DNA from 2 places in the Streptomyces sp. NBC_01334 genome. Region 1 is predicted to be linked to the other one. Evidence: riboswitches for the same ligand, from Rfam matches in the RefSeq annotation. Region 1 holds a riboswitch; the other holds the start of a gene.

Region 1 (4,653 bases):
ACCAGGTCCTCGGGTTCCAGGTGGAGGGGGGTGGGCCCGCGGTGGGCCTTGCCGCAGGCGGACGGCGGACTGTGCACCGGAGGTCGGCCGCGAGACCCTCAGCCCGCGGACGCCCGGTCCTGGGGGAGCCTGGGGTCGGTGGTGTCGCTCGGCCACCGGTCCGCTCGACGGGCGGCGACGATCATCACGGCGAGTCCGCTCAGGACGACGGCGGCGCCGACGTAGAGCGGTGCGGTGTAGCCGAGGCCGGCGCTGATGGCGAAGCCGCCGAGCCAGGCGCCCAGGGCGTTGCCGACGTTGGAGGCGGACACGTTGGCGGCGGCGGCGAGCGGCACCCCGTGGGCGTGGTCGGTGACCCGGGTGATCATGCCGGGAACGCTCGCGAAGCCGAACAGCCCCGTGAGGAAGACCAGGACCACCGACGCGACGGGGTCGGCGGCCAGCAGCCCGAACGCGGTGAGCGTGACGGTGAGACCGGCCAGGGAAGCGATCAGGGTGAGGTCGCGATCGCGGTCGGCGGCCCGTCCCCCGACGATGTTGCCGATCACGAGGCCGCTGCCGTACACGACGAGCAGCCAGGCGACATCCGTGCTGGAGAAGCCGGTGACCCGGGTGAAGGTGTAGGCGAGGTAGCTGAACGCGCCGAACATCCCGCCGTAGCCGAGCGCGGTGGCGGCCAGGGTCAGCCAGACCTGCGCCGAACGGAAGGCGTGCAGCTGGGTACGCAGCCCGTCCGGCCGGCCGGTGGCCTTGCCGGAGGCGTCGGAGGAACGCGGCCGGTCCACCTCGCCGGCCCAGCCCGGTACGCACACGGCGATGGCGACCGCGGCGACGACACCTATGGCGGTGATCGCCCAGAACGTGGCGCGCCAGCCCCAGCGTTCGCCGACCAGGGCGCCGAACGGCACGCCCAGCACGTTCGCGACCGTCAACCCGGCGAACATCACCGCCACCGCCCGTGACGCGCGCTCGGGGGCGACCATGCGCCGTGCGACGAGCGAGCCGATGCCGAAGAACGAGCCGTGGCACAGCGCCGCCACCACGCGGCCGAGCATCATCAGCGAGTAGTTCGGTGCGACGGCGGACAGCAGGTTGCCGACGACGAACAACGCCACCAACCCGGTGAGAACCGCCTTGCGGGGCAGCCCGGCGGTGGCGGCGGTCACCACGATCGCGCCGACCGCGACCGTCAGGGCGTAGCCGGAGATCAGCCATCCCGCCGCGGCCTCGGACACCGCAAGGCTGCGGCTCACTTGCGGAAGCAACCCGGCGATCACGAACTCGGTCAGACCGATCCCGAATCCACCGAGAGCGAGCGCGACGAGCCCGGCGGGCATCTGCCGTGTACGGACGGCCGGTCGGATGTTCATGCCACCATCTTCGCGCGGCGCTACGGCCGCTGACCCGGCGTCGGCTCGCGAACGCGAGAGGGCCCCCGGACGGTTCCGTGGGCCCTCTCGTCGGATCGTCGTGCCGGTCAGGTCAGTGTGGGGCGGCCACCGGCGTGCCCGCGGTCACCGTGGCGGGCTTGGGGTGCAGCAGTCGTTCGGCCAGTTCGCCGAAGACGAGGCCGAAGCCCGCCCAGAGCGTGACCTGCATGGCGAGGGCGGACAGGCGGAACCGCCACAGCAGTGCGGCCGGGAAGTCGCTCGGCACCTCGTTGACGGCGGGCAGGAACTCGTAGGCCAGCCCGATGACGAGCGCGAAGCCGAGGACGGCTGCGACGGTGGCGTTCCAGGTGCCCAGCCTCGGTGCGAGCCGCTTGCCCAGGATCACCGCGGCGACCGCGAGCAGCACGCTGAGCACCATCATCAGGAAGTACAGGGTGGTCCGCTTGCCGATGGTGTCGGGGTCGCCGACCGCGGGCGGGTTCGCCGGGTACTTCAGGAACGGCACGACGTACACGGCGAGCAGGGCGGTCCCCGACAGCAGAAGTGCCGTGGCCCGGGGGCTGAAACGGCCGACGCGGCCGAGGGCGAAGCAGAAGGCGAGGGCGGCGATGCCGCCGAAGGCCACCCCGTAGATCAGCACGCCGGTGGCGAGGCCGGCGGTGGACTGGAGGCTGCGGGAGACGAGTTCGACCTCGTGGTGCTCGTGGCCCGCGGCGTGGGACTCCTCGAAGCCGATCGCGCTGTCGACGTTCGGCTCACCGAGGAAGTAGGCGACGATCAGGGCGAGCACGCCGGCGCCCAGGCCGGCGAGCATGCCCCGCACGAGGAGGCTTCTTACCGTTGCGGAGTTCATGGCTGTGCTGGGGTTCCCCTCGGGATCAGTGGCAGGGGAAACCGAGCAGGTGGCGGGCGTCGTGCACCCACTCGTGAACGTCCTCGCCGGAGACGACGGCTGTCGCGCCCTGCTCCGCGCCGACGAAGTACAGCAGGACCAGCATCAGGACGCCGAAGAAGACCGCCCACGGGGCGATGTCCTTCAGCGGCAACTTGGCGGGTACGACAGGCGTGGTGGTAGTCGGCTGGGCGACATGCTGCGCCATGGCAGGACCTCCTCTGGGAGTTCGCGTCCCATCTCGGTGGTGCACATGACGACGGCCACGGGTCTGACTCGCGATGCGCCCCTTCGGGGTACACCGTCCACAGTGGCGCGACCGTGCCGGGTTCTCACCGGCTTCCGTCTCGCCGTCGTCGATATCAGAGCGACGGTACCGCGTGTCGGGCCCCTGGCCAATACCGCCCCACCTGGCGTGATTCCGCTCTCCACGGCCAGATGGCCCGGATCACCACGTCGGTCCCGCTCAGCGGAGCCTCTCCGCGGTGGTGTCGGGTCGGGCGAGCCCGAGTTCGCGTTCGCCGAGCGGGGCGAAGAAGCGCTCGACGTCGGCCGCGGTGACCTCGGCGAGAGTGGCCGGCGACCAACGCGGGTCCCGGTCCTTGTCGATGACCTGGGCGCGGATGCCCTCGACCAGGTCGGGTGTGGTCAGGGCAGCGCAGGAGACGCGGTACTCCTGTTCCAGCACCCGTTCCAGCGAGCCGAGCCGCCGGGCACGGCGCAGGGCGGCCAGGGTGACCTTGAGCGAGGTGGGCGACCTGGTCAGGAGGGTCTCCGCGGCCTCCTTCGCCGCCGGATCGCCGTGGGCGAACAGCCGTCGGACGATCTCCTCGACGGTGTCCGCCGCGTAGCAGGTGTCGATCCATGCCCGGTGGCCGGCCAACTCGCCTGCCGGCACGGGCCGTACATGACGGTCCAGGGCATCCGGTAGGGGCAGCCCTGCGAGGTCGTCGGCCAACTGCCGGAGGGAAGCGGACGCTACGTAGTGGTCGGCGAGTCCGCACGACACCGCGTCCCCGGCGCCGATCTGCGCACCCGTCAGGGCGAGATGGGTGCCCAGTTCGCCCGGGGCGCGGGCGAGCAGGTGGGTGCCGCCGACGTCCGGCACGAAGCCGATGCCGGTCTCGGGCATCGCGATCCTCGACCGCTCGGTGACGACCCGGACGCTGCCGTGCGCGGAGACGCCGACACCGCCTCCCATCACGATGCCGTCCATCAGGGCGACGTAGGGCTTGGGGTAGCGGGCGATATGGGCGTTGAGGTGGTACTCGTCGTGCCAGAAGGCGGCCGAGGCGGTGCCGTCGTCGTCGCGGGCGTCGTCATGGACGGCGCGGATGTCCCCGCCCGCGCACAGGCCGCGCTCCCCCGCGCCGGAGATGACGACGGTCTCGACGGCCGGGTCGCGCTCCCATGCCGTCAGCGCGCCGTCGATGCGACGCACCATCGCGTGGTTCAGGGCGTTGATGGCCCTCGGTCGGTTGAGCGTGATGTGGGCGGCTCGGCCGGTGGTGTGCAGCAGGACGGGTTCCTCGATGTCGTTCATCCGGATGCCTCCGTCAGGCCGCGGGCCACGATGACGCACATGATCTCGTTGCTTCCTTCCAGGGTGCTGGACGCACAGGTCATGGACGATCTTCTCCATGCCGTGCTCGCTGAGGAAGCCCCTGCCCCGTCCAGCGGGGGAGCCCGGGCGGGCGCCGAGCATCCAGTGTCGGTGGCGCACCGGGCACGCGGACAGGGCTCGCCCCGACGCGGATGGAGAGCGAGCCCTGTCCACCGGCTCCGATTCTCGGGTCCCGGAGGCCGGCGGGCCCATGAGTGCGCGGGCGCCGGCCGTGGTGAACGGCGCACACCCCGTACGAGTGGCGCACACCCCCGCACGGACCGCCGGCCCGCGGGCCGGATCCGCACGCGTGACCTGTGTCGCGCCGGGGAAGGCGCATCCCGGCGGGGCGTCTCCGGGTGCCCGCGCCACCGACCCGCTTGATCGCGCACCCCCCGCGGCGAGCGATACTGGCCTCCGCACGTCGTCGCCACGTCGTCACCGCCCTCACGAATGGACTCACCCACATCTCCGCGACCGTTCCGCCCACGACGCCCTCCACGGTGTGGCAGACCCGTGGCCGTCACACCGGCCCCACCGCTCCGGACGTCCTGCGCAAGCACCTTCAGGCACTCAAGGACGCCGAGACCGTCCAGGACTTCATGGAGCTGCCGGACACCGACACCCCCGAGGGGGAGACGGCCTTCGAAGCCCGGTGGCCGGTCGCGGAGGAGGTGACCGTCCGTGCCCGGCTCAGGCTCGCCGAGTGGTCGGGCCAGGGCCAGGAATGGACGCTGACGGCGGAGGCGGAGCGGCCGTGGGACCAG
Region 2 (4,653 bases), 6.4 Mb from region 1:
GTCAGGCAGGTCACCAGGGCGACACCGGTGCGGCCTCGCCGCACCGACCGTCTGCGGTGCAGTCGGCTGGCCTGCACGAACTCCGCCTCCTCGGCGGACAGTTCGGCGGGCCGCAGCGCCGACGCCGCTCTGGCCGCGGCCAGTTCCTTGTCGCGCAGCAGAAAGTCGACGTGCCGTTCCCCCTCCTCCCACTCCCGCAGCCGTCCTCGCAGCCGCTCGTGCCAGGTCAGGAACTCTCGCGACTCCTCCAGCCATGACCGCAGCGTCGGCCACCGGCACACCAGCGCCTCGTGGGCCAGCGCCACCGTCTCCCTCCCCGAGCTGTCCCGGGCGATGACGAGGAGCCGGGTCCCGGCCAACGTCTGCGCAGCAGAGCGCAGTTCGGCCGGGAGCTGGTCGAAGGCGCGGGCGACGCGGGCGTACTCCAGACCCTTGGTGGGGCGGACTAGGCGTTCGAAGAGGCGGCGGGCGGTCTCCTCGTCCGGTCCGCCCGGGGCCTTGCCGGCCCGGGAGAGCTGGTCGTCGGCGTAGCGAGAAAGCGCCCCGGCGACACCGCCCATCGCCCGGTACGCAGCATGCGTGAGGCGGCCTCGCTCCTGCCGGTCCCATAGTTGCGAGAGGGCGAACTCCACGAGCGGCAGCGCCCCGGATCCGGTGCCCGCGTCTGCGGTGATCCGTTCGGCCAGGCCGGTCTCGAACTCCACCCCGGGCACGGCGTCCACGGGGCGGCGCACCACCTCGTCCAGTTGTGCCGGGGTCATCGGCGCGATCATTTGGAGGGCGCCACTGAGGTCCTCCGCGTGACCGTGGACGACGAGTTCCTCCAGGGAGGCCGAACGCAGGGTGGCCAGGACACTCAGGCGGCGGCCGGACGGATGGACCGCTCGGGTCATGGGAAGAAGGACGTCCATCAGGGCGCCAGCGTCCGCGGGACGCGCGCCCACCGTCTCCTCGAACTGGTCGAGAAGGATGAGGTGACCCTCGGGGCCGGAGTCGTCCAGGATGCGCGCGCCCAGCAGTACGGCCGTCTCGGTGCGGCGGATCCGGTCCGTGCCGGCGCACAGGTCCCGGGCCAGCGCCCGCACCGGCGGGAACTGGCCGCTCAGTGTCTCCATCAGCGTCCGTACCGGGTCGGCGTCCGGTTGGCCGGCGAAGTCCGTGACGGTGTGTCCGGACGCCCGCAGCAACGGCAGGGCGCCGGCTCGGACCAGCGAGGACTTGCCGACTCCCGACGCCCCGGCCACCGGCACGAAGGCGTGGGCGCGCACGGCCTCGGCGAGGCGTTCGCTGTCCGCCCGGCGCGCGAAGAAGACCGCGGCGTCCTGCTCCCGGAACGGGCGCAGGCCCCGGAAGGGGGACGGGCGCAGCGACGGGTCCAGGCCCAGGAGCAGCGCGGCGGGGATGAGGTAGGCCGTGGTGGCGCCGGTGCCGGTCTCCGCGGCGACGGTCATGCCGACCACCCCGCCCTGTTCGGTGTCCCATACCGGTCCCCCACTGAATCCGCGGCCGACAGGGGGACCGCCGCCCGTCGGACGGGCCTCCATCGACGTCCAGCCCTTGCCCACGGGGGCGCGGAGGCGGCCGTCCACCCAGACGCCGTGGTCGTCGGTGTGTGAGGGGAAGCCCAGGACACCGAAGGCGTGGTCCCAGACGGCGGCGTCCCCGGCGAAGCGCACCGGAGCGGTGCCGGCGACCGTTTCCTCCAAAGTGAGCAGCGCGATGTCACCGCTGCCGTCATGGGTGACGGGTCGCCAGTGCGCGACCGTCGCGGACAGGCGCGGGGAAGGCGGAGCAAGCAGCGGGAAGTCGACGCTCACCGGTGCGACGGGAGGCGCGGGCTCGGTGTCCCGCGTCCCCAGCGCGCTCGCCACAACATGCGCGCAAGTGCACAGGGTCCGCTCCGCGACGAGGAAGCCGCTGCCGGTGACCCGGCCGTCCGCGCTCCAGAAGCGAGCGATGGCGCGGACGAGCTCACCGTCAGGCCCGGCTGTCACCGGCACGCCGCCCGGAGTCGCCCGACCCGTCCCGCCGCGCCCAGTGCATGTTCACGGTGAAGTGGGCCTCGGTCGAGCCACGCGCGACCACGACCCCCGCCTCGGCACTGAGCGTGATGCCGAACTCGACGGTGACGGCGTCCGGTGGGCTGGGCAGTGCCCGGGTGCCCTCCAGGACCGCGCCCAGTGCGGGGCGCACCCGGGTGAGCGCCTGCTGGAGGGTCTCCGCCGCTCCGGCGACCGTGCCGCCGCGCGACACGCGCTGGACCCCGGCCGGGCCGTCCCCGACCACCTCCATCAAGACGATCTGACCGTCGTCGAGCACCATTTCCCCCACGTACGCCATCAGGCGCCCCTCCCGCGGCCGTTGCCCCCCACAGGGGGCGTAGGGGGACATTGCAGGCGTTGATGTTCCGCGTCCGCAAGCCGTCCCGGCGAGGACCATCCGTGCGAGGGGCCTTCTGGCGAGCGGGTCCCGGCGGGCCGGTCGGCATGATAACGGTGTGGGGTTCTGCACACTCGAGCCTCGCAGGTCAAAGGCAAGTTGACGGCTCTTGCGGGCCGTGGTGGACTGCCCGAGCCATGTACGGCAGCAGAAGAGGAAGCCGGTGTGAATCCGGCGCGGTCCCGCCACTGTGACCGGGGTAGAAACCCCCGGGAGCCAGGAACTCTCGCCGCCGGTCTCGTCGAACCAGGGCGTGGACACCCTGAGTGAGGACATATCGCCATGCTCGCTCGGCCGTTGAGGTACGCCACCAGGTCGCTGCCCGACCCCACGGCCGGCTGAGCCGATGCGTGCCGATCGCCTCTACGCGTACGGCGCCGCCACCGGCCTTCTGGGCGACCTGCTGCTCGGCGATCCCCGCCGAGGGCATCCCGTCGCCGCGTTCGGGCGGGCCGCCGGTGCCGTCGAGCGGCTGCTGTGGCGGGACCACCGGGGAAGCGGTGCCCTGCACGCCGTCGTGTGCGCCGGCGGGGCCGTGGCCCTGGGAGCAGTCGCCGAGCGGGCCGTACGCCGCTCCCCCGCCGCCACCGTCGCTCTCGTCTCCGCCGCCACCTGGGCCGTGGTGGGGGGCAGTTCGCTGGTCCGGGAGGCCCGGGCCGTCGGCCGGTCGCTCGAGGCGGGGGACGTCGAGGCCGCCCGGGAGCGGCTGCCGCACCTGTGCGGGCGGGATCCGCAGGCGCTCGACGCCGACGGGATCGCCCGGGCGGTCGTGGAGTCCGTCGCCGAGAACACCTCCGACGCCGTCGTCGGGGCGCTGGTGTGGGGGGCCGTGGGCGGGGTGCCGGGCCTGGTCGGGTTCCGGGCCGTCAACACCCTGGACGCCATGGTCGGTCACCGGTCGCCTAGGTATCTGCGCTACGGCTGGGCCGCCGCCCGTCTCGATGACGTCGCCGGATGGCCGGGAGCCCGGCTGACCGCCGTGCTCGCCGCCGTCGCGGGGGACGATCCGCGGGGCGCCGTGCGGGCCTGGCGGGCCGACGCCCGCCGTCATCCGAGCCCCAACGCCGGTCCCGTGGAAGCGTCGTTCGCGGGCGCCCTCGGGGTGCGGCTGGGCGGGACCCTGTCGTACGCCGGGCGGGTCGAGCACCGGCCCGTGCTGAACGGCGCCGCCGGGCGGCCCGTCGTCGCCCGGGACATCGAACGTGCCGCGCGGCTCTCCCGCCGCGTCGGTCTGCTCGCGCTCGGCGTCACCGTCGCCGCGCGCGTCGTCGCCACGGGCATCGTCGCGGGCAACCGGCGCAACCACATCGACCAGCTGAAGGGGCGTACGACATGAGCGGGGGTCTCCTCGTCGCCGGCACCACCTCCGACGCCGGCAAGAGCGTCGTCACGGCCGGGATCTGCCGGTGGCTGGTGCGGCAGGGGGTGAAGGTCGCACCCTTCAAGGCGCAGAACATGTCCCTCAACTCGTTCGTGACGACGGAGGGCGCCGAGATCGGGCGGGCCCAGGCCATGCAGGCCCAGGCCTGCCGGGTGGAGCCGACCGCGCTGATGAACCCCGTGCTGCTCAAGCCGGGCGGTGAGCAGAGCAGTCAGGTCGTGCTGCTCGGCAAGCCGGTGGGCGAGATGAGTGCCCGGGGATACCACGGGGGGCGTCAGCAGAAACTCCTCGGAACCGTTCTCGACTGCCTCGCCGAGTTGCGGGGCACGTATGACGCGGTGATCTGTGAGGGTGCGGGCAGTCCGGCCGAGATCAATCTGCGGCGGACCGACATCGTGAACATGGGGATCGCGCGGGGCGCGCGGCTGCCCGTGCTCGTCGTCGGCGACATCGACCGCGGGGGCGTCTTCGCCTCCTTCTTCGGCACCGTCGCCCTGCTCTCGCCCGAGGACCAGGAGCTGGTCGCCGGGTTCCTGGTCAACAAGTTCCGGGGGGACGTCTCCCTGCTGGAGCCGGGCCTGGACATGCTGCACGGGCTCACCGGGCGGCGGACGTACGGCGTGCTGCCGTTCCGGCACGGGCTCGGGATCGACGAGGAGGACGGGCTGAGGGTCTCGCTGCGCGGGACCGTGCGGGAGTCGAACACCGCCCCGCCCGTCGGCGAGGACGTGCTGCGGGTCGCCGTCTGCGCCGTCCCGCTCATGTCCAACTTCACGGACGTGGACGCGCTCGCCGCCGAACCCGGCGTCGTCGTGCGGTTCGTGGACCGGCCC

Evidence for each region. A riboswitch is a leader RNA that binds a small molecule or an ion and turns the genes downstream of it on or off. The one in region 1 is predicted to bind cobalamin.
Region 2: linked by a shared signal. The riboswitch ahead of OG736_RS11300 (cobalamin biosynthesis protein) and the one ahead of OG736_RS39435 (CbtB domain-containing protein) in region 1 are both predicted to bind cobalamin.

What each region holds. Positions count from the first base shown of each region.
Region 1 is NZ_CP130718.1:8,845,365-8,850,017, reverse strand. Features, by position in the region: gene OG736_RS39445 (MFS transporter) at 99-1,337, opposite strand; gene OG736_RS39440 (CbtA family protein) at 1,483-2,244, opposite strand; gene OG736_RS39435 (CbtB domain-containing protein) at 2,270-2,491, opposite strand; cobalamin riboswitch at 2,527-2,679, opposite strand; gene OG736_RS39430 (enoyl-CoA hydratase/isomerase family protein) at 2,750-3,826, opposite strand; gene OG736_RS39425 (hypothetical protein) at 4,390-4,653, shown strand, end outside.
Region 2 is NZ_CP130718.1:2,480,587-2,485,239, forward strand. Features, by position in the region: gene OG736_RS11290 (nSTAND1 domain-containing NTPase) at 1-1,994, opposite strand, end outside; gene OG736_RS11295 (CU044_2847 family protein) at 1,978-2,340, opposite strand; cobalamin riboswitch at 2,545-2,684, shown strand; gene OG736_RS11300 (cobalamin biosynthesis protein) at 2,786-3,775, shown strand; gene OG736_RS11305 (cobyric acid synthase) at 3,772-4,653, shown strand, end outside.